3 regions of the Actinomadura luzonensis genome follow, and region 3 is predicted to be linked to each of the others. Evidence: riboswitches for the same ligand, from Rfam matches in the RefSeq annotation. Region 3 holds a riboswitch; each other region holds the start of a gene.
What was found. A riboswitch is a leader RNA that binds a small molecule or an ion and turns the genes downstream of it on or off. The one in region 3 is predicted to bind cyclic di-AMP.
Positions count from the first base shown of each region.

Region 1 (7,274 bases), on a different contig from region 3:
CGCCGAACGTGTAGGGCAGCACGTCGGGCGGCACCAGCCCGTCGGCGCGCTCCATGACGAAGAACGGGCTGCCGAGCGGCCCCGGGTCGGGCTCGAACCACAACGTCCTCGGTGCTGGGATTCCAGCTTTTTCCCTGGCCAGCCGCATGATCTCGAACTGCGACCGCAGATCGTAGGAGGGGAAGACTGGAACAGCTTCTCCCGCGGGCGCCAGCCGCGCCACGCAGCGGGTTCGCCGTCCGCCCCAGGCCGCGGTGAAGAACAGGGTCTCGCTCGACATGCCGTTGTCGGTGGGCCGGGCCAGCTCGGACACGGTGGCGTCCCCGCCGACCCGGCCGCGCAGCCACGCGGTCACCTGCTCGCGCAGTTCTCCCAGGTCGCGGGTGGAGGTGCGCATCTGCTCCGTCACGGTGGGCCTCCCAGACGAACATCCGCCGTTCACCTGTCGTACACCCCCAACCAAGCGCTCGTCCATACACGGGTGGCCGTTACGGTCAGGTACGCGGCAGCCGTACCCTTGTCTGAAAGGGCATGTCACGAAGGGACAAGTGGGATGAGTTCAGCGGGTGAAGGCCTGTCTCGCCCGCTTCCCGAGCAGGTGCGGCTCAATGTCGTCGACCTGGCGGCCACGGTTCTCGGGACGATGCCCCCTGCCACGATCCCGCCGCCCCTCCGGGGCATCGCCAAGTTCGAGGCCCGCAAACGGGCCAAACTCGGCAGCGCGCCCATCGCCGCGCAGCTCGAGAACGACAAGAAGTTCCGCGAGCTGGTCGCCGAGTCGGTGGCCGCCGGCTGGCCCGAGCTGGTGTCCTCGCTGGCCGACGGCGTCATCCCGCCCGCCGCCGACCCCGTGCTGGTGGCCGCGGCGGCCTACCTCACCCGGCCGCCCGGCTGGGAGGAGATGATCGAGCTCGCCCGCAGCGACCTCGCGCAGTCCGCCGTGGCCGCCGAGGGCTCCGAGCGCGAGGAGGTCGTCTCCCGGCTGCGCGAGCAGCTCGCCGCGCAGAAGAGCGCCGCCAAGGAGGAGTCCGACCGGCTGCGCGAGCAGCTCAAGCTGGCCCGCGCGGAGAACTCCGACCTGCGCCGCAAGCTCCACGACGCCCGCGAGCGGGCCAAGGCCGCCGTGGCCCGCGCCGAGGAGATGGAGCGCGCGGCCGAGGAGGCGCGCACCGCCGCCGTGGCCGCGGGCAGCGCGGGGGAGTCCGAGCTGCGGCGGCTGCGCGAGCGGCTGTCGGACGTGGAGAAGCAGCTCGAAGCCTCCCGCCGGGCCGCCCGCGAGGGCCGCAGCCTGGAGGACGCCCGCATCCGGGTGCTGCTCGACGCGCTCCAGGACGCCTCCGCCGGGCTGCGCAGGGAGCTCGGGCTGCCCACCACCATCAGCCGGCCCGCCGACTCCGTCACCGCCCACACCGGCGAGCGGCCGGGGGTGCGCGGCGTGCCCGCGCGGGCGCTGGCCGACGACGACCCGCAGCTCCTCGACCAGCTTCTCGCGGTGCCGCAGGTCCACCTCATCATCGACGGCTACAACGTCACCAAGACCGGCTACGGCACGCTCACGCTCGCCGACCAGCGCAACCGGCTCATGACCGGGCTCGGCGGGCTGGCCGCGCAGACCCGGGTCGAGGTGACGGTCGTCTTCGACGGGGCCGAGCTCAACGCCCCGGTGCAGGTCGTGGCGCCGCGCGGGGTGCGGGTGCTGTTCAGCGACCCGGGCGAGATCGCCGACGACCTCATCCGGCAACTCGTGCGCGCCGAGCCGCCGGGGCGGGCCATCGCCGTCGTGTCCTCCGACCGCGAGGTGGCCGAGTCGGTGCGGCGCATGGGCGCCAGACCCGTTCCGTCTGCTTTGCTGCTGCGTCGCCTGGGTCGCGCCTAGATTACGACTTGCTCGTTTTGGGCGTTCGGGTGAGACCCCACGCGCCACTTCTGTACTATTCGCCCCAGATGTTTACCCCTGGGAGGCGACGCAGTGAGGTTTGGCCGGGTACCGGTGGCCGCGGGGATCGCGTTCGGACTGGTGCTTGCACCCACGGGAGCCGCGGTCGCTGATCCCAAGCCCACGCTCGCCCAGGCCAAGGCCAAGCTGGAGAAGCTCAACGACAAGGCGGACAAGGTCGTCGACCGCTACAACACCGCCACCGAGCGCTACAAGGCCGCCAAGAGCGCCTACACCAAGCTCAACGAGAGCTACAAGCGCAAGCTGGCCACCGTCGCCGACCTGCGCGCCCAGGTCATCACCATGGCGGTCGACAGCTACCAGCTCGGCGGCGACGTCACGTCCCTGCCGGGCTTCCTCGGCTCCGACGACCCCGACGACTTCCTCGCCCGGCTCGCGCTGGCCGGCCAGGTCTCCAAGGAGCGGGCCGAGAAGCTGAGCGCCTTCGACCGGGAGAACCGCGGGCTGAAGACCGAGCGTGACAAGGCCGAGAAGGCGCTGGAGTCGGCCGACGAGGAGCGCGACGGGGTCGAGAAGGAACGCTCGGAGATCCTCAAGCTGATCGCCGAGCAGAAGAAGCTGCTGAACAAGCTGAACGCCTACAAGGCCGGCAACCCGAACAGCACCGGCGTCAAGTACACCGGCTCCGCCTCGGGCAGCGCCGCCGCCGCGCTGCGCTTCGCCTTCGCCCAGGTCGGCAAGCCGTACGTGTTCGGCGGGACGGGCCCGGGCGGCTGGGACTGCTCGGGGCTCACGCAGGCGAGCTGGCGGGCCGCGGGCGTGTCGCTGCCGCGCACGACCTGGCAGCAGTGGGCCTGGGGGGCGAGCCGGCGGGTGAGCCTGGACGCGCTGCAGCCCGGCGACCTCATCTTCAGCGAGGGGCTGGGCCACGTCAGCATGTACGCGGGCAACGGGCAGATCGTGCACGCCCCGCAGACGGGCGACGTCGTCAAGATCGTCAAGCTCTCGTCGTACGGCCGGTCCCTGGTCGGCGCCATCCGGCCCTGAGCCCGGATCGCCCGCGTTCCGGGCTGTCGCCTGACTGGTTTCGGTCCCATCAGACCCGTGTCTCCCGGGGGTCTCGTGGGAGCGTGCCCACGTGTCAGCCCTGTGACAGGTGTGACAAAAGTGACAATTGGTACCTTACAGCGGCGTGTGCCGGGAATTGTGAGAAGGGTCACATTTAGGTAACGGAACCTGGTGTTCCAGCAGGGGTTTCGATTCTGACTCGACCCCCTGTCTGATCTTGACAAGCTGACTGGCGTTTTGCCGTTCCTTGACCTTCGGCGTAACTTCTGGCGTCGCAGCGGCACGCCATGTCGCGGCAACCTCCATCGGTTCCCCCCGATGTGTGACAGATAGACAATCCGCCGGTCGCCCCCGCATCCCCATGCGCGCGAAGACGCGCTTCCAGGGCGGCGACCTGCCGAATCCGTGCAGCCAGGAGGCACGGAGCCGGGGACCCATCGATCCCGTTCGCCAGGGATCAGGGGTGAATCGGCGCCACCGCGGCGCCGTAGGGCTACTTCCAGGCCCGAATCCGTCAGCTAACCCGGTAGGCGTTCGTGGAAGACTCAAGGAGAAATCCTGTCTACCTCCCCTCTCAACCCCCGTCTGTCCCGCCTTGCCCTCAGCGGCGCGGCGCTCACCATGACCGTGACGGCCGGAGGTGTGATCCTCCATGCCCCCGCGGCCCAGGCGGCGGCGGCAAGCGACACCTCCACGGCCTCCACGGCCCGCACGACCACGTCGGCGAAGACCACCCGGTCGGCGAGAACGACCAGGTCGGCCAGGGCCGCCAAGGCCGCCCGGCAACAGGCGAGGGCCCACCGGGCCGTCGCCGTGGCCAAGAACCAGATCGGTGACCCGTACCGCTACGGCGGCACCGGCCCCGGCTCGTTCGACTGCTCCGGACTCGTCCAGTACGCCTGGAGGAAGGCCGGGGTCAGGCTCCCTCGCGTGGCGAGCAGCCAGTTCGCCCGCATCAGGACGAAGGTCTCGTGGAAGCACCTCAAGCCAGGCGACCTGATGTTCTTCAACGGGCTCGGCCACGTGGGCATGTACGTCGGCAAGGGCAGAATGATCCATTCGCCGCGGACAGGCGAACGGGTACGCATCGACAAGCTGAGCGGATGGCGCAGGTCGTCGTTCGTGGGCGCGGTCCGTCCCGGCATGTGACACGGCCCCGCCACGATCCCCGCGAGGGGATCGGGCGGGGCTGTCCCCTTCCCGCCCCCGGCCGCCCCGCCCCCGCTAGCATCGGGCAACGTGTCCGAGCAGGTGAGCCGACGAGCCGCGACGGGCGCCCTCCTGCTCCTCGCCCTCGTCCCCGCCGCGAGCGCGGCCGTCCCCCGCGCGTTGTGGCCGGGGGAGACCGTCACGGCACGCGGGGCCCGCTCCGTGGTCGTCGGGCACGGCACGCCGGCCGCGACGCTCGCCGAGCTGGCGCGGCGGGCCGACACCGCCGCCCTCCGGGTCGCGGACGTCCTCGGCGAGCCGGTACGGCCCCTGGTCGTCGTCCCGGCGAGCGCCGCCGAGGCGGCCCGGCTGGTCGGCGCCGGGCCCGTGGCCGGCCTGGCCGCCCTCGCCGACGGCGACCGCGTCATCGTCGTCCCGGACGCCTTCGCCCGCCTCAACCCCACCGGCAGGGACGTCGTGCTCACCCACGAGCTCACCCACGTGGCCGCCGGCACCGACCGCCTGCCCCCCTGGCTGTACGAGGGGTTCGCCGACTACGTCGGCTACCGCGACGCCGGGCTGCCCGTGCCGGTCGCCGCCGCCGAACTGGCCGGCGAGGTCCGGGCCGGACGCCTGCCCGGCGAATTGCCCGGACCCGCGGCTTTCGCGGCGGACGGGCGCGACCCGGCGCGGCTCGCGCGGGCGTACCAGGAGGCGTGGCTGGCGTGTCGCTTCCTCGCGGACCGGTTCAGTGAGGGGACCCTGGTACGGCTCTACCGTGCAGCCCAGGCGACGGGCGTCGAGCGGGCGCTCGCCCCGCTGGGGCTCTCCGTGGCCACGCTGACGGCGCGGTGGCGCGGGTACGTGCGGGAACAGCTCGGGTAGGAAGGGGAGGCGGATGAGCGAACGACGGGAGACCGGCGACCCGGCGGCACCCGCGAACACGACCCGGACCGGCGGGAACCGGGCCGGCGGGAACCGGGCCGGCGCGCACGACGCCGTGAGTGGCGGGCGCGGGGCCGTGAGCGGCAGGGGCCGGGCCCGCAGGGACGAGGCCGTGAGCCGCAGGGGCCGGGCCCGCGGGGACGAGGCCGTGAGCGGCGGGGACCGGGCCGTGAGCGGCGCTCCCGCCTACGAGGGCAAGCCCGTCGCCGATCGCCTCTGCGACGACGACGGCCGCCTGCGCCGCCAGGCCGCGCTCGCCCTGGCCGCCCTCGCCGCCGTCCTGCTCGCCGTGGCCGGCCTCACCACTCCCTGGACCACTCCCTGGACCACTCTGGCCGCCGCCCCGCCCGACCCGTCGCGCGACTTCAGCGCCGCCGAGATCGCCCGCTCCCGGGCGTTCGACGCCGCCACGAGCCTGCCGGGCCATCTGTCGCTGGCCCTGACGCTGCTCGTCGCCGCCGTCCTGATCGCCACCCCGCTCGGCGCGCGGGCCGTCGAGCGGCTGCGCGGCCCGTGGTGGCTGCGGGTGGTCTGCGGCGTCGTGGTCGTCTCCGCGTTCACCACGCTGGTCCGCTGGCCCCTCGGGATGTGGTTCGAGACGATCCTGCGCGCGTACGGCCTGTCCACCCAGGACTGGGCGTCCTGGACCGGTGACCGGCTGAAGAACGCGGCCGTGGAGACGTTCCTGCTCTGCCTGGCGCTGGTCGTCCTGGTGGCGCTGGCGCGCCGCGTGCGGCGGTGGTGGATCCCGGCGGCGGCGGGCGCGTTCGTCCTGACGGTGGCGGCCTCGTTCGTCTATCCCGTGGTGTTCGAGCCGATGTTCAACGACTTCACCCCCATGCGCGAGGGCCCGCTGCGCGCGGACCTGCTGGCCATGGCCGCGCGGGACGGCGTCCCGGTGCGGGACGTGCTGGTGGCCGACGCCTCGCGGCGCACGACGGCGCTGAACGCCTACGTCTCCGGCTTCGGCGCGACGCGCCGCATCGTCGTCCACGACACGCTGCTGCGCGCCCCGCGGCAGGAGGTCGCGCTGGTGGTGGCGCACGAGCTGGGGCACGCCGAGCGGGACGACGTCCTGCACGGCACGATCGTCGCGGCCCTCGGCTCGGCGCTGGGCGCCGTCCTGCTGTTCCTGGTCTTCGAGGCGGTGCGCCGGAGGGCCGGCGTCGGCTCGATCGCCGACCCCCGCGCGGTCGGGGCGGTCATCGGCCTGATGAGCCTCGGCGCCCTGCTCCTCGGCCCCGTCGAGAACGTCGTCAGCCGGCAGGTCGAGGCCCGGGCCGATCTGCACGCGCTGGAGCTGACGAGGGACCCGGCGACGTTCGTGGCCATGCAGAGACGCTTCGCCGTGGCCAATATTTCCGACTTGTCGCCTGATGCGGTGGAATATGTGCTCTATGCCTCCCATCCCTCCGGTCCCGAGCGGATCGCCACGGCCCGCGCGTGGGCGAGACTGAACGGCGTCCCCGTGCCGTGACGGGGGCCGAGACAGGCGCGCTGCCGAAGGTGGTCATCGTCACGAACGACTTCCCGCCGCGGCCGGGCGGCATCCAGTCGTTCGTGCACGGGCTGGCGCTCCGCACGCCCGGCGTGGCGGTGTACGCGCCCGCCTGGCCGGGCTGCGAGGAGTTCGACCGGCGTCAGCCGTACCCCGTGGTGCGGCACCCCACCCGGCTCATGCTGCCGACCCCCGCCGTGGCCCGCCGCGCCGCCCGGCTGGTGGCCGAGCACGGGGCGCGGACCGTCGTGTTCGGGGCGGCGGCCCCGCTCGGCCTGCTCGCGCCGCACCTGCGCCGGGCGGGCGCGCGGCGCGTGGTCATGCTCACCCACGGCCACGAGGCGTCGTGGGCGAGCGCGCCGGGCTTCCGCGCCGTGCTGCGCAGGATCGGCCGGCACGCGGACGTCGTGACGTACCTCGGCGACTACACCCGCCGCCGCATCGAGGCCGCCGTCGCGCCGGACAAGCTCGTACGGCTGGCCCCCGGCGTGGACGCCGAGCAGTTCCGCCCCGGCCTGCCCCCGGCCGAGCCGGGGCTGGCGGGCCGTCCCGTGGTGGCCTGCGTGTCCCGGCTGGTGCCGCGCAAGGGCCAGGACCGGCTCATCCAGGCCTGGCCCCGGGTGCTGCGCGAGGTGCCCGACGCCGTGCTGCTGCTGGTCGGCGGCGGCCCGTACCGCAGGACGCTGGAACGGCTGGCGGGCGGCCACCCGTCCGTCC
Region 1 covers NZ_JAKRKC020000002.1:2,920,156-2,927,429, forward strand. Annotated here, with positions in the region: gene MF672_RS43910 (phosphotransferase family protein) at 1-409, opposite strand, end outside; gene MF672_RS43915 (NYN domain-containing protein) at 554-1,876, shown strand; gene MF672_RS43920 (C40 family peptidase) at 2,018-2,944, shown strand; cyclic di-AMP (ydaO/yuaA leader) riboswitch at 3,351-3,513, shown strand; gene MF672_RS43925 (C40 family peptidase) at 3,587-4,114, shown strand; gene MF672_RS43930 (basic secretory family protein) at 4,205-4,999, shown strand; gene MF672_RS43935 (M48 family metallopeptidase) at 5,013-6,536, shown strand; gene MF672_RS43940 (glycosyltransferase family 4 protein) at 6,557-7,274, shown strand, end outside.
Region 1: another riboswitch for cyclic di-AMP. It lies ahead of MF672_RS43925 (C40 family peptidase); the one in region 3 lies ahead of MF672_RS09110 (C40 family peptidase).

Region 2 (7,274 bases), 4.3 Mb from region 3:
GCATGGTCAGGTGCAGCCAGCGGACCGGGACCGGGTGGTGGCCGGGCACCCGCGCCAGCGCCTCCTGGTAGCGCTCCGCCAGGCGGTGCAGGCGGGGAGCGCGTTCGAAGGTCAGGTGCCAGGTGCAGGCCAGCCGGCCGGGGCGCCAGCCCTCGCGCGGCCACCAGTGCGCGCGTACCTCGTCCGCCACCGGCGGCACCTCCTTCGGCCTGCTCCGGGACGCCGCCATTCTCCCAGCCGCCCGGCGGGTCAGGAGCGGGGCGGCGTGACGTGCAGGACGATCACGCCGGACGGCAGGGACCGGGCCTCGGGGCGGGCCCCTCGATGTCCGGAATCTCAGTTCATCGAGATGTGGACGTGGTCGTAGTGGTTCTCGGTGACGCTGCCGCGGTCGGACATCGCGCGCCAGCCGGAGCCCGAGTTGATGCGCTGCTTCCAGATCACGTACTTGATGCCGAGCTTGTCCTGGTTCTGCAGGGCCCAGGCGGCGATGCGGTCGCCGAGGGCGCTGTCGGCGGCGGTGGGCATGGTGCCGCCGGAGCTCATCATGAAGTCGCAGGCCCGGCCGAGCGGGTGCTCGCCGCTGGAGCCGGCGCGGAAGCAGCCCACGCTGAACGGCAGCGCGAAGTTCTTCTCCACCTGCGCGCGCATGAGGCGGGTGCGCGGGGTGATGTTGTCCGTCCCTGAGGGCAGCTCGGGGGCCCAGCTTCCGTCGGAGTTGCGGCCGGTGCCGTACGGGACGAGGTCGGCCAGCTTCTCCTTGATGTCGTCGATGACGTCCTCGGCCTTCTTCCGCTGCTCGGCGACCGTGGCCGCGTCGCCGCGGATCCTGGTCGCCAGCGCCTGGGCCTCGGCGGCGGCCTTCTTCTTCTCGTCGCGGGCCTTGGCCACGCCCTGGACCAGCGCCTCCTGCTCGGTGATGAGCTGCCCGAGCACGGCCGCGCTGGCGCCGTCCAGCATGAAGCCCGGCACCGGGGGGTTGCCGTTCTGGTAGCGGAGGCGGGCGAGCTCGGCGACGCGCTGCTCAGAGGCGGCCAGCGTGCGCTCGGCGGCGGCCAGGCGCTCCTTGGCGGCGCTCGCGGCCTCCTGGGCCTTGGCCAGCTCGACGCGCTTGAGGTTGTACTGCTCGATGAGCTTGTCGACCTTGGTGTTGAGCTGCTTGAGCTGGGCCCGCAGCTCCGACTCCTCGGGCTTCGGCGCGGCGGCCGCCGTCCGTGCCCCGGCGAGGGCCGGAGCCGCCGGGAGGACGGCGAGGGTGGCGAGGACGGTGACGAGGCCGGTCACCAGGCTGATGGCAAGGGGCGCGGGGGACGGAGCCGCCACGTGCTGATGTTCCTCTCCCTGAGCCGGCCGGGTTAGCTGACGGGTTCGGGCGTGAGAGTGTCGTCCCTACCACCGAAGTGGATTCACCCCAGGTGCGGTGGGTCCCCGGCTCCCGGGCGACGCGCCCGGGATTAGGCGTGCAACGGCTGTTACCGCCGGTACATATGGGGATATTAATGGTAGATCACGAGTCATGCGACCCCAAGTAGAAATCCATTAGTGATCAAGTTGTGATCGGAGCAGGCGCGCCGCCTCCTCCGGCAGCACGTCGTTGACGAAGGCGCCCATCGCCGACTCCGACCCCGCCAGGTACTTCAGCTTCTCCGGCGCCCGCCTGATGCTGAACAGCTCCAGGTGCAGGTACGCCAGGTCGCGCCCCTCACGCACGGGCGCCTGGTGCCAGGCCGAGATGTACGGCATCACCACGCCGAACAACCCGTCGAAGGCCCGCAGCACCGAGGTGTAGAGCGGCGCGAACGCGGCCCGCTCGGCGTCGCTCAGCGCGGGCAGGTCGGGCACCTGCCGGTGCGGATACACGTGCACCTCGAACGGCCAGCGCGCGGCGGCCGGCACGAACGCCGTCCAGTGCTCGTTCGCGGTCACGACGCGGGTGCCCGCCGCCCGCTCGGCGGCGAGGACGTCGGCGAACAGGTTGCCCGCCCCCCGGTGCCGGGCGGCCGCGCCGAGGTGCAGCTTGGTGCGCGGGGTGACGTACGGGTAGGCGTAGATCTGCCCGTGCGGGTGCGCGAGCGTGATGCCGATCTCCGAGCCCCGGTTCTCGAAGCAGAACACCTGCTCCACGCCCTCGATGCCGGACAGCTCCGCGGTGCGGTCGGCCCACGCCTCCATGACCAGCTCGACACGGTCGTCGGACAGGCGGGAGAAGCTGGAGTCGTGGTCGGAGGTGAAGCAGACGACCTCGCAGCGGCCGGCGCCGGGACGGACCGCGCTGAGGCCGCCGACCTCCTCATAAGTCCCGAAATTTCGGGAGAAGGAGGGGAAACGGTTCTCGAAGACCACCACGTCGTAGTCGTCCGCCGGGATCTCCGTCGACCGGCCCTCCCTCGACGGGCACAGCGGGCACTCGGCGGCCGTGCCCGTCGGCTGGAACGTCCGCGTCTGCCGGTGCCCGGCGATCGCGACCCACTCCTCCGTCAGCGGGTCGTAGCGCAGCTCGGAGGCCACCGGCCGGGGGCCCAGCTCGCGCCGGTCCACCGCGCTGCGGTCGGCGTCGTCGCGCCGGTCGAAGTAGATGAGCTCCCGGCCGTCGGCCAGGTGGGTGATGGTGCGCTTCAAAGCGAGCCCTCTTCCGCGATGATGAGTTCTCCGGCCCGGTCGGCCAGCTCGGTGCGTGCGTCCTGCGGCAGCCCCGCGTCGCTGATGACCACGTCGGCCTCGCTCAGCTCGGCGATGGTGCTGATGCCGACCGTGTTCCACTTGGTGTGGTCGGCCGGGACCACCAGGCGGCCGGCCGCCGCCACCAGCTCCCTGTCGGTCTCCGACTCCAGCAGGTTGGGCGTGGTGAACCCGGCCCGCACGCTCATCCCGTGGACGCCGAGGAAGAGCGTGTCCACGTGCAGGCGGCGGATCGCGGCCACCGCGACCGGGCCCACCAACGCGTCGGAGGGGGTGCGCACCCCGCCGGTCAGCACGACCGTGCGGTCGGCGCGCGGGCTGCGGTGGAAGACCTCGGCGACGGGGATGGAGTTGGTGATCACGGTGAGCTCGGGCACGCTCACGAGGTGGTGGGCGAGGGCCCACGTGGTGGTGCCGGCCGACAGCGCGACGGCGGTGCCCGGCCGGACGAGGCGGGCGGCGCGGCGGGCGATGGCCTGCTTCTCCGGCTGCTGGCGGGCGGACTTGGCGGTGAAGCCCGGCTCCTCGGTGGAGCCGGGGCCGAGGGCGGTCGCGCCGCCGTGCACCTTCTCCAGCAGGCCGCGCTCGGCCAGCACCTCCAGGTCGCGGCGGATGGTCATGTCGGAGACGCCGAGCTCGCGGACGAGGTCGGCCACCCGTACGCCGCCGTTGCTGCGTACGCGCTCCAGGATCGCCTGCTGACGCTGCTGTGCGAGCACCCCAGCTCCTTCCAACAGATTCCACCAAATTATGACACGAATATGTTGGGGGAATGTTAGTTCGGCAGGACCCCTTGCCTGGTCGGCGCGGCGGCGGGACTGTGGGGATCACTGCCGGACCCCGAGCGCGGGAGGCGAGCTTATGGCCAGGCGGGCACGCAAGGGCAGGGCGCGCAAGAAGAAGAAGGCGAACCACGGCAAGCGCCCCACCGCACGCTAGGAGCCGGGTGGCCGCCCGGCGGCCACCCGGTCCCGTCAGCCGGGAAGCTCGGTCAGCGCCTGGTCGATGCGCTCCTGCGGCAGCGTGTGGTCCTCCATGCGGTCCCCCATGAAGCGGTCGTAGGCCGCGAGGTCGAAGTGGCCGTGGCCGCACAATGCGGTGAGGATGACCTTCTCCTCGCCGCTCTCCTTGCAGCGCAGGGCCTCCGCGATGGTCTCGGCCAGGGCGTGGGTGGGCTCGGGCGCCGGGACGATCCCCTCAGTGCGGGCGAAGCGGACACCGGCCGCGAAGCACTCGTTCTGGGCGCGGGTGACGGCCTCGAACAGGCCCAGCTCGTACATGTGCGACAGCAGCGGCGACATACCGTGATAGCGCAGGCCGCCCGCGTGGATCGGGTCCGGCACGAACGAGTGGCCGAGCGTGTGCATCTTGAGCAGCGGCGTCAGGCCGGCGGTGTCGCCGAAGTCGTAGGCGTACACGCCGCGCGTGAACGACGGGCAGGCGGCCGGCTCGACCGCGCGGAAGACGGTGCCGATGCGGCCGGCCAGCTTCTCGCGCAGGAACGGGAACATCAGGCCCGCGAAGTTGGAGCCGCCGCCGGTGCAGCCGATCACCAGGTCGGGCATCTCGGGAAGCTGCTCCAGGGCCTCCTCGCCGATGAGCGTCTGGTGCATGAGCACGTGGTTCAGCACCGAGCCGAGCGCGTAACGGGCGTCGGGGGTCGCGGCGGCCACCTCGACGGCCTCGCTGATCGCGATGCCGAGGCTGCCCGGCGAGTCGGGGTCGCCGGCCAGGACCTTGCTGCCCGCGCCGGTCACCGGGGACGGGCTCGCGTGCACCGTCGCGCCGTACACCTGCATGAGGGAGCGGCGATAGGGCTTCTGGTCGTAGGAGGCGCGGACCATCCAGACCTGACACTCCAGGTCGAACTGGGAGCAGGCGAACGCCAGCGCCGACCCCCACTGCCCCGCCCCGGTCTCGGTGGTGAGCAGCCGGACGCCCTCGCGGGCGTTGTAGTACGCCTGGGGCACGGCCGTGTTCGGCTTGTGGGAGCCGGCCGGGGAGACGCCCTCGTACTTGTAGTAGATCCTGGCCGACGTCCCGAGGGCCTTCTCCAGGCGGCGGGCCCGGATCAGCGGCGTCGGCCGCCAGAGCCGGTAGACCTCCAGGACCTCCTCCGGGATCGGCACGAACCGCTCGGTGGCGACCTCCTGGGCGATCAGCCCCATCGGGAACAGTGGGGCCAGGTCGTCGGGCCCGACGGGCTCGCGCGTGACGGGATGCAGCGGCGGAGGCGGCGGAGCGGGCAGGTCGGGGACGATGTTGTACCAGTTGCTGGGGATCACCGTTTCAGTCTGCGCCGGTCACGCACCGCGATCCAGTGGCGCGCCGGGGATCAGCCTGCGACCAGGACCGCCGGCCGGTCGGGGTGATCGGCCCTGACGACGACGTCGGCCGCCTGCTGGGGGCGGGCCTCCCGCTCGTAGCGCTCGTAGGCGGGCAGCCGCCACCGCTCCTCCTCAGGCGTGCGGCGGGCGAGCGCGCCCGGGGACAGCCACAGGTGCACGGCGACGTCGAACGCCAGGCCGTGCCCCAGCAGCAGCGTGCCGTCCAGCAGCACCACGCCGCCCGGCGGCAGCTCCTCGTACGGCGTGCGGTAGGCCCGGTCCACCCGGCTGTCCCACAACGCCGGCAGCACCCGCCCCGAGCCGCCCGGGTCCAGCGGCTCCAGCACCTCCCGGCGCAGCGCCTTGACGTCGAGCCAGTCCTCGTAGAACGCGTCGGGGTCCGTCCTGCCGTGCTCCAGGCGCAGCGAGGCGGGACGCAGGAAGTCGGCGGCGGACACGCGCAGCACGGGCCGCCCGCGCAGCCGCAGCGGCGCCACCAGGTCGTCGGCCAGCGCGCCGGGCCGCGCGGCGGGAGCTCCGTCGACGGCCACCCGCACCCAGGCGTCGCGGGGCCGGGCCGCGATCAACTCGGTCAGCTCCTCCACCAGGACGTCATGGGAGATCGGTCGCGCGCGCATCATCCCCTCCACCCTACGATCACCGCGCTCCGGCCACCACGCGAACGGCCCGGCCATGAGCCGGCCGGGGAATGGGCTCCATGCCCTGATCACGCACGCAGGGCCAGGCTCCCGGCGACGGGACGACCTGGCCCTTCGGACATCTGGAGCGGACGACGGGAATCGAACCCGCGTAGCTAGTTTGGAAGACTAGGGCTCTACCATTGAGCTACGTCCGCGCGAACCGGTCGAACTCTGGTCTAGACTTCATCCGGTCGTCAGGGCGTAAGCGTACCGGAGTCGCGGGGCGCATGCGCACTCGGCGGTGCGGGGCGTGGCGCAGCTTGGCAGCGCGCTTGCTTTGGGAGCAAGAAGTCGCAGGTTCAAATCCTGTCGCCCCGACCAGCCGGAAGGCCCCTCCCGAGCCGGGAGGGGCCTTCCGTCGCGTGCGGGGGCGTCAGCCGGTGAGGGTGAGCGGGTTGACGAGGTCGGCGTAGACCAGCAGGCCCGCCATCACCATCATGACCAGCGCGATCGCGTACGTCAGCGGCAGCACCTTGGCGATGTCCACGTACTTCGGCTCCGGCCGCCGCATGATCCGGGCGTAGGCCCGCTTGATGCCCTCCCAGATGCCGCCGGCGATGTGGCCGCCGTCCAGGGGCAGCAGCGGGATGAGGTTGAACATGCCGATCGCGAGGTTGAAGCCGGCCAGCAGGTTGACGAAGATGGCGATCTTCTTCTCGTTGGACAGGTCGCTGGCGAGGATCTCGCCGCCCATGCGGCCCGCGCCGACGACGCCGACCGGGCCCTCGGGGTCGCGCTGCTCGCCGGAGAAGGCCGCGTGCCAGACGCCGACCATCTTCTCCGGCAGGTTGAGCAGGGAGCCCGCCACGCGGCCGGTCAGCTCGCCCATGTAGCCGATGACCGCGCCGATGCTCTGGCGCTGCATGACCTCGGTCGGCAGCACGCCGAGGAAGCCGACGTTCCTGTCGATCTTCTTCGGGTCCTGGAGGTTGGGGCGGTCCTGGGCGATGAGGGTGACGTCGAGCGTCAGCGGCCGGCCGTCGCGGACGACGCCGAGCCTGACCGGGCCCGGGCCGTGCGAGCGGATGAGGCGGGTGGCGTCGTCCCAGGAGCCGATCTTCTGGTTGTCGAAGGAGACGATGCGGTCGCCGGGCTTGAGGCCGGCCTGCGCGGCCGGGGTGGGCCGGTCGGTGGGCTTGCAGGTGTCGCGCTGCTCGCTCACCGGGATGACGCACGTGGACGTCTCGGGCGAGACGATCGGGGCCCAGGTGGGCAGGCCGATGCCGACCAGCAGGATGCTGAAGAAGACGAACGCGAGCACGAAGTTCATCAGCGGCCCGCCGGACATGATGATGACCTTCTGCCACCACTTCTTGCGGTAGAAGACGCGGTCCTCGTCGCCGGGCCGCACCTCTTCCTGGGCGGCGTCCCTGGCCGACTCGATGAGGCCCTGCCAGGGGCCGGTGGCGGTGCTGCGCAGCTTGCCGGGGTCGTCGCCGGGACGCGGCGGCAGCATGCCGATCATGCGGATGTAGCCGCCGAACGGGATCCACTTGATGCCGTACTCGGTCTCGCCTCTGCGCCGGGACCAGGCGGTCGAGCCGAAGCCGACCATGTACTGGGTGAC
Region 2 covers NZ_JAKRKC020000001.1:6,272,522-6,279,795, forward strand. Annotated here, with positions in the region: gene MF672_RS29665 (2'-5' RNA ligase family protein) at 1-190, opposite strand, end outside; gene MF672_RS29670 (VldE C-terminal domain-containing protein) at 337-1,323, opposite strand; cyclic di-AMP (ydaO/yuaA leader) riboswitch at 1,331-1,471, opposite strand; gene galT (galactose-1-phosphate uridylyltransferase) at 1,540-2,619, opposite strand; gene MF672_RS29680 (DeoR/GlpR family DNA-binding transcription regulator) at 2,616-3,398, opposite strand; gene MF672_RS52245 (50S ribosomal protein bL37) at 3,541-3,618, shown strand; gene MF672_RS29685 (TrpB-like pyridoxal phosphate-dependent enzyme) at 3,654-4,964, opposite strand; gene MF672_RS29690 (nucleoside/nucleotide kinase family protein) at 5,015-5,647, opposite strand; tRNA gene MF672_RS29695 (tRNA-Gly) at 5,789-5,862, opposite strand; tRNA gene MF672_RS29700 (tRNA-Pro) at 5,952-6,028, shown strand; gene MF672_RS29705 (M50 family metallopeptidase) at 6,081-7,274, opposite strand, start outside.
Region 2: another riboswitch for cyclic di-AMP. It lies ahead of MF672_RS29670 (VldE C-terminal domain-containing protein); the one in region 3 lies ahead of MF672_RS09110 (C40 family peptidase).

Region 3 (7,274 bases):
GATCGGCCCGCGCTCGCGCAGCGCCCGGTGGCGCGCATAGGGATCATCCAGAAAACCAGGGTCCGCGGGATCAAAACCCAGGACGTCCGCCGACCCGGGGAGAAGGGACCCGAACGCGTGGACTGATCATCCGGATCGGTCATCACGTGTCCAGGATCCGATCCGCATATGGCGAGTACGTCACATATACGGGATCATGTCAATAGCGCTCGTCAAGTGCTGGAATGGGTACGCTTGACGACCTTTCCGAGATGCGTTTACCGTCTGCGAGACGAGCGGCTTTGGCCCGTTGCGAGGTCCGAATTCTGGTCTGTTGGGGGGGAGGGCTCCCGATGGAAGTGCTCGAAGGCGTTGAGCTGAGCCACGCGGATCTGGCTTTACTCGGCGAGCTGGCCAAAGGCGTCACGGTAGATCGGGTGGGCAGACGTCTGGACATCAGCGGACGTACGGTACGCCGTCGGTTGCGCTGCATCTGCGACCGCATCGGCGTGGCCACGGCCATCGAGGCGGTCGCCTGGGCGGCGCGCCGACAGCTCATCTGACGGGACGCTTGGCACCGCGGCCCGGCGCTCAGGAAGCGGGCGTCCGGTGACCGCGGGCACGCGCCCGTCAGTCGGCGATGCGGACCGCGCCGGCGAAGGGCCGGTTCGCGAGGGAGGCCACCCGGACCACGTCACCCGTACGCGGGGCGTGCACCATCATGCCGCCGCCGATGTAGATGCCGACGTGGTGCAGGTCGCTGTAGAAGAAGACCAGGTCGCCGGGGCGCAGCTCCTCCCGCGAGATGTGCCGGCCGGCCGTCCACTGGTCGCCGGTGTAGTGCGGCAGGGAGATGCCCACACGCTGGAAGGCGGCCATGACCAGCCCCGAGCAGTCGTAGGAGCTCGGCCCCTCGGCGCCCCACACGTACGGCTTGAGCTGCTGCGTGAGCGCCCACCTCGCGGCCTCGGCCGCCTTGCCGGTGCCGGGGATGGGCAGGTTGACGCGCACCGCGCGGGTGCCCGGCTGCCCGGCCTCGCCGAGCGCGCGCCGGTAGAGGCTGCTCTCGGCCTTGGCCACCAGGCCGGTGATCTTGTCGCGCTTGGAGTCGAGGTCGGCGACGATGCGGCGCAGCTCCTCCATGCGGGTCTTGGCGCCGGCCTGGGCGCGGGTGGCCGCGTCCATGGCCTTGAGCAACTGGTTGACCTCTTCGCTCTGCTGGGTCTCCAGCGCGTACGTGGTGGCGGCCCGGTCGAGGAACTGCTCGGGGTTCTCCGACTGCGTGAAGGCGAGGGTGCGGCTGAGGCCGCCGGTGATGTAGGCGTTCTGGGCGAGCATGACCGCCTTGGCGCGCTTGGCGGCGAGATCGGCCTGGCTGTCGGCGAGCGTCTTCTGCGCGGCGTCGGCGGCCTTCTTGGCGGTCTTGTACTTCTCCCGCTGGCCGTTGTACTGCTCCGTCAGCGTCTCGATCTGCACGTGCAGCTTCTCGACCTTGTCGGACAGCTCCTTGAGCGAAGGCTTGGGCTCCGCGGACGCCGGGGCGCCGGTGACGGAGGTCAGGAGCGCGGCGACCGCGACGGCCGCCGCTCCGAGGCGGAACGGCCGCCGGAACCGTTCCACGGGGCGGGCGTCCCCGCCCGCCGACCTGTTGTCCCCACGCGTGCGCGTGCGCTTCACCAACCAGCTCCTTTCCTCGACGCCTACCGGGTTAGCTGACGGGTTCGGGCCGGAGCAGCCCTACCGAACGATTCGGATTCACCCCGGGTGATGGCGTGCGGCGGTCGCCATCGGCGGGTCCCCGGCTTCCCTCGCGGGAATTGGGCGTGTCTCCCGCGTGCGACACGCGGGGAACGTCGTCGCTGGACACTAATGCACTCCCGGTTCCTGCTCAACCAGAACTGCTTGATCTGTTGAGGTTTCACAACTGAAGGGTCACAAGGTGATCTCGTGATCAAGCGTACAGAAGGAACTTTATGTCCTCTTTGCCCTTGGTTCTAACGGGCGGAGGTGGAGGCCGGACCTGCCCGAGGATGTCCCGTAAGTGACGCAGGAGGGGGACAGGCGAGGGAGATAAGTCCGAGCCGTAATGACATCTGTACTCTGGAGAGCCATGGAGCAGGTGGCCGAACTGACAGTGCCCGAGACCGCGGTGGTGGTCCGGCGTGCCCGCACGCCCGACGTCCGCGAGATCAGGCGCCTGGTCGACACCTACGCGGGCGCGGGTCCCCGGCTCCTGGAGAAGACCACGGTGACGCTGTACGAGGACGTACAGGAGTTCTGGGTGGCCGACCTCGGCGGGCGGGTCGCCGGCTGCGGCGCCCTCCACGTCCTGTGGGAGGACCTCGCCGAGGTCCGCACGGTCGCCGTCGATCCGGAGTGCCGGGGCAAGGGCATCGGCCACCGGATCGTCGAGGCACTCATACAGCAGGCGAAGGATCTGGGTCTGCGACGTGTATTCTGTCTGACTTTTGAGGTCGACTTCTTCGCGAGACACGGCTTCCGTCCCATCCAGGGGACACCGGTCTCACCCGAGGTCTACGCAGAACTGCTGGCCTCGTACGACGAGGGAGTGGCGGAGTTCCTCGACCTGGAGCACGTCAAGCCGAACACCCTGGGCAACACCCGCATGCTGCTCCATCTGACATCGGGTGACGCGGACCTTGACCACTTGGAAAGGTGATTGTTGATACCTATGTCGATACGTTGGGCAGCACAGGCATGTGCCCTGACACGTGCCACATGCGCACGCGAAGCGAGGTGACACGGTGAGCACCGGACAGCCGCCGTATCCGCAAGACGAATCCGGCGAGAACTCCGCGCCTGGCAATCCCCAGTACGGCCAGCCCCCCTACGGCCAGCAGAACCAGGGCCGCCACCCCGGCGAGCCCGACCCTGACGCCACGGTCGTCGGCTACCGCGCCGACGACGCCTTCGGCGGCCAGTCCCCCTACGGCCAGCAGCAAGGTCAGTACGGCCAGCAGGGACAGCAGGGGCAGTACGGCCAGCAGCCCCAGCAGGGGCAGCAGGGCTACGGCCAGCAGGGGCAGTACGGCCAGCAGCAGCAGCAGTACGGCCAGCAGCCGCAGTCCCAGCCCGGCTACGGCCAGCAGCAGGGCTACGGCCAGCAGCCCCAGTACGGGCAGCAGCCGCAGTCCCAGCCGGACTACGGCCAGCAGGGCTACGGCCAGCAGCAGTACGGCCAGCAGCAGGGCTACGGCCAGCAGCCCGGCTCCCAGCCGGGTTACGGCCAGCAGCCGTCCTCGGGCCAGTACGGCACGCAGCCCGACTACGGCCAGCAGGGCTACGGCCAGCAGCAGTACGGCCAGCAGCCCCAGTCGCAGCCGGACTACGGCCAGTACGGCCAGCAGCCGCAGTCCCAGCCGGACTACGGCCAGGGCTACGGCCAGCAGCAGCAGTCGCAGCCCGGCTACGGCCAGCCCGGCCAGTACGCCCAGCCGGGCCAATACGGCGACCAGCAGTACGGCCAGCAGCAGTACGGCCAGCAGGGCTACGGCCCGCAGCAGTACGGTCAGCCCGGCTACGGCCAGCCCGGTTACGGCCCCGGGCCGGTGGGCGTCCAGCCTCCCGGCGCGCCCGCCCCGCTCGCCGAGTGGTGGCAGCGCCTGGTGGCCAGGCTCATCGACGGCGTCATCCTGGCGATCATCAACTTCGTCGTCGGCCTGATCCTGGGCATCTTCTTCGTGGCCAGCTACAGCTCGCTCGACGGCAGCACCAGCGGGATCGGCTCGTCCTTCCTGGCGAGCATCCTGGCGGCCGTCGTGGCGGGTCTGCTCTGGATCGCCTACGACTACTTCCTGCTGAAGATGAGCGGGCAGACCGTCGGCAAGATGGTGATGGGCATCAAGGTGGTCCCCGTGGGCCAGCCGATGCCGGTCAAGGGCCTGTCCAACGACGCCGCGCTCAAGCGGGCCGGCGGCACGTGGGGCTGGTGGGTGCTGAACGCGATCCCGATCCTCGGCTGGCTGTTCGCCTACGCCGGTGTCGCGGTCAACGGCGCCTCCCAGCTCTGGGACAAGCCGCTGCAGCAGACGTTCGCCGACAAGTTCGCGCGCACGGTGGTCGTGAAGATCAAATAGTCCCGTGCGGGACGTCAACAGGGGCCGGCTTCGCGCCGGCCCCTATTGTTTGCCCGCCCGGCCGTACCAGAATGGTGAGACCTGCACTCCCCGAAGGGGCCACCGATGACGCGAGGTGGAGGTTATGGCCGGGACGGCGCCGCGAGCGGACACGCGGCCGGCGGAATGGTGGGAACGACTCGGTGCCCGGCTGATTGAGGGTCTCGTCTTCGGGGTCATCTATTACATTCTGTTCATCACGCTCTGGGGCGTCTTTCGAACTGTCGGCGTCCTGGAGGCGTTCGGCGGGCGGCTGCCCGGCATGGGCGCCTGGCTGGCCGCCGGAGCCGCTTATACGGGCTACGACTGGTGGGCCCATTCCCGGGGCGGCCGCACGTTCGGCAAGACGATCATGCGGATTCACCTGGTCCCGGACGAGCCGGCGCCCGGCGCGGCGCTGAAACGGGCGCTGGTCTATCCGGGCCCGCTCATGCTGGTGGGCATTCCGGTGGTCAATCTCCTGGCCGGAATGTTGCTGTTCGGCGTGGGCCTGCTCATCCTGATCGACAAGCCGCTGGAGCGCGGTCCGCACGACCGGCTGGCCGGAACGCGCGTGGTAAAAGATCTTCGCTGAGCGGGGCGTACCTGGGCGGATGCCTTTTCGCAAAATTTTCGCTTGATCCGGTAAGGAGCCTGGAGAGACTGGCATTAGGCTATGGGGCGTCCGGGTTGCCGGGTGTTGGCGCCCCTGCGACGCGCAGGGCATGTGTGTGCCGCTATGGTCAGGTGCGGGCGGTTCCCGCCGTACGCTGCACGGGGGTCACGCTCCTCCAGGCAGCGGACCCGGGCGCATATAGCGCCCCCGAAACCCCGTCAGCCGTGGAGGCGAGGACGAATGGAAGCCGTAACAGACGTATTGTCAGCGCTCATCCCCCCGGTCGTGGTCGCCGGAGCCTTCATCTTTGGCGTAGTGAAGTTGGTCCGCCACGAGGGGCCCGGGCGGCGTCCTAAGGCTCAGGAGCCGGCCGAGAAGCAGAACTGATCGGCCAGTCAGCCGAATCCCCGCAGGCTGAATTGTCTCAGCGCCTTTCCGGGTATATGTTTGGGCAGGCGAATGAAACAATGCCCGCGAAAGGATTGCGTAGATGGCCAAGCAGATCCAGGAGATTCTCATCGATGACCTCGATGGGGGCGAGGCCAATGAGACGGTCAGCTTCGCTATTGACGGCTCCTCCTATGAGATTGACCTCAGCGACCTTAACGCCAAGAAGCTGAGGGACGCGCTCTCGCCTTTCGTGCAGCACGCGCGCCGGGCGGGCGCCACCTCCACGCGTCGCCGCGGCCGTAGCGGCAACCGTGCGATGAGCCGCGAGAAGAGCTCGGAGATCCGGCAGTGGGCCAAGGCCCACGGTCTGCCGGTCAGCGAGCGTGGCCGTATCGCCTCCACCGTCGTCGAGAAGTACGAGGCGGCTCACTGAAAGAGCCGGTCGCTCGACCATGCGCTTATGCCGTTCGCCTTGGACCCCGGCGGCCGCCATAAGCGCATGATCGTATTCAGGGGCGTCTCGAATGCCGGACGCCCCGGAGGACGATCTGCTGACTTGCCCACATATGCGGGCGTTTTGGGCGGGGTCACGGTTCGTGTCCGGTGCCCTTTCGTCCATGAGCGCCCGCATATGTGAAGGTTCCGTGCCCGGCCTGCCCGAATGCCGAAAGGCCGCGGGCGCCGTTGCGCGGCGTGCGCGCCCGCGGATGGCCCCGCCGATGGCCCGGGGATGACGGAGGGCGACGGGCGAGTTGGGTGGCGAGATGCGCCGGGCATTGCGGGCGTCCCGGCGCGGGGAACGTACGTTGAATGAGGTATGCGGGCCCTCACCGTGTTCCTGGGTAAAAGCTGTGGAGCCGGCCGGGCTCCTTATGCGCGATCTCCCGCGGATGCCCGCGTGCGGCGCGGCAAAACCCGCTTGACCCGACATGTACGCACAATGTCGGTTCTCCCCGAGTGCGGCTGAGCGCGGCAGGCGGCCCAATCGCCGGATCACCGGGACCAGCGTGGCTGTTGGGGCGCCGTTCCTGTCCGGTAACTCCGCTGACCGGATGGGTATTGGAGTGAGAGTGCGGTAGGTGCCGTGTCATGCTCAGGGCGTAGCGCGCGCGCTTGGCCATCCATTGCCGGACGACATAGGATGATTACGCAACAGATACGGACGCGGCATCATCGGCGATGCGGCGGGCGCGGCCCCCGGCGGGCCACGACGCCCGGGCGTCCGGCGGCCGATCCGTGTTGATCTGCGTACGCCGCGGCGGCAATTCGGTGTCGTCTCCCCGTAGCGGCCTAAACATCGTTCGCTTGCGGCGTATCGGGAACACGTCACCCCCGAACAGTAGTTGGATGGAGGGTGAACGCCCTGCTCTCGGGGAACGTCTCTGCTATAGAGCGTGTCAGAGGCGATGGGCACGGTTCGCCGAGCCAGGGCTAGCATGCGGGAGGACGGGACCGGATTTACCGGCCTGACTGACCGCTCTGTGAGGAGCGACGAGATGTTCGAGAGGTTCACCGACCGAGCGAGGCGTGTTGTCGTCTTGGCCCAGGAAGAGGCCAGGATGCTCAACCACAACTACATCGGCACTGAGCACATTCTTCTTGGCTTGATCCACGAAGGTGAGGGCGTTGCCGCCAAGGCTCTGGAGAGCCTGGGCATCAGCCTTGAGGGTGTGCGCCAGCAGGTCGAGGAGATCATCGGCCAGGGCCAGTCGGCTCCGTCGGGGCACATTCCCTTCACCCCGCGGGCCAAGAAGGTCCTCGAGCTGTCGCTCCGTGAGGCTCTGCAGCTGGGCCACAACTACATCGGCACCGAGCACATCCTGCTCGGGCTCATCCGCGAGGGTGAGGGTGTGGCGGCCCAGGTGCTGGTCAAGCTTGGAGCTGATCTCAACCGCGTCCGGCAGCAGGTGATCCAGCTGCTGCACGGTTACCAGGGCAAGGAGCCGGCCGCCGCGGGCGGCCCCCAGGAGTCGGCCCCGTCCACGTCCCTGGTGCTCGACCAGTTCGGCCGCAACCTGACCCAGGCGGCCCGCGAGGGCAAGCTGGATCCGGTCATCGGCCGTGAGAAGGAGATCGAGCGGGTCATGCAGGTCCTCTCCCGGAGGACCAAGAACAACCCCGTTCTCATCGGCGAGCCCGGCGTCGGCAAGACCGCCGTCGTCGAGGGCCTGTCG
Region 3 covers NZ_JAKRKC020000001.1:1,924,821-1,932,094, reverse strand. Annotated here, with positions in the region: gene MF672_RS09115 (LuxR C-terminal-related transcriptional regulator) at 333-542, shown strand; gene MF672_RS09110 (C40 family peptidase) at 610-1,656, opposite strand; cyclic di-AMP (ydaO/yuaA leader) riboswitch at 1,662-1,813, opposite strand; gene MF672_RS09105 (amino-acid N-acetyltransferase) at 2,090-2,659, shown strand; gene MF672_RS09100 (RDD family protein) at 2,745-4,076, shown strand; gene MF672_RS09095 (RDD family protein) at 4,201-4,689, shown strand; gene MF672_RS09090 (histone-like nucleoid-structuring protein Lsr2) at 5,201-5,533, shown strand; gene MF672_RS09085 (ATP-dependent Clp protease ATP-binding subunit) at 6,597-7,274, shown strand, end outside.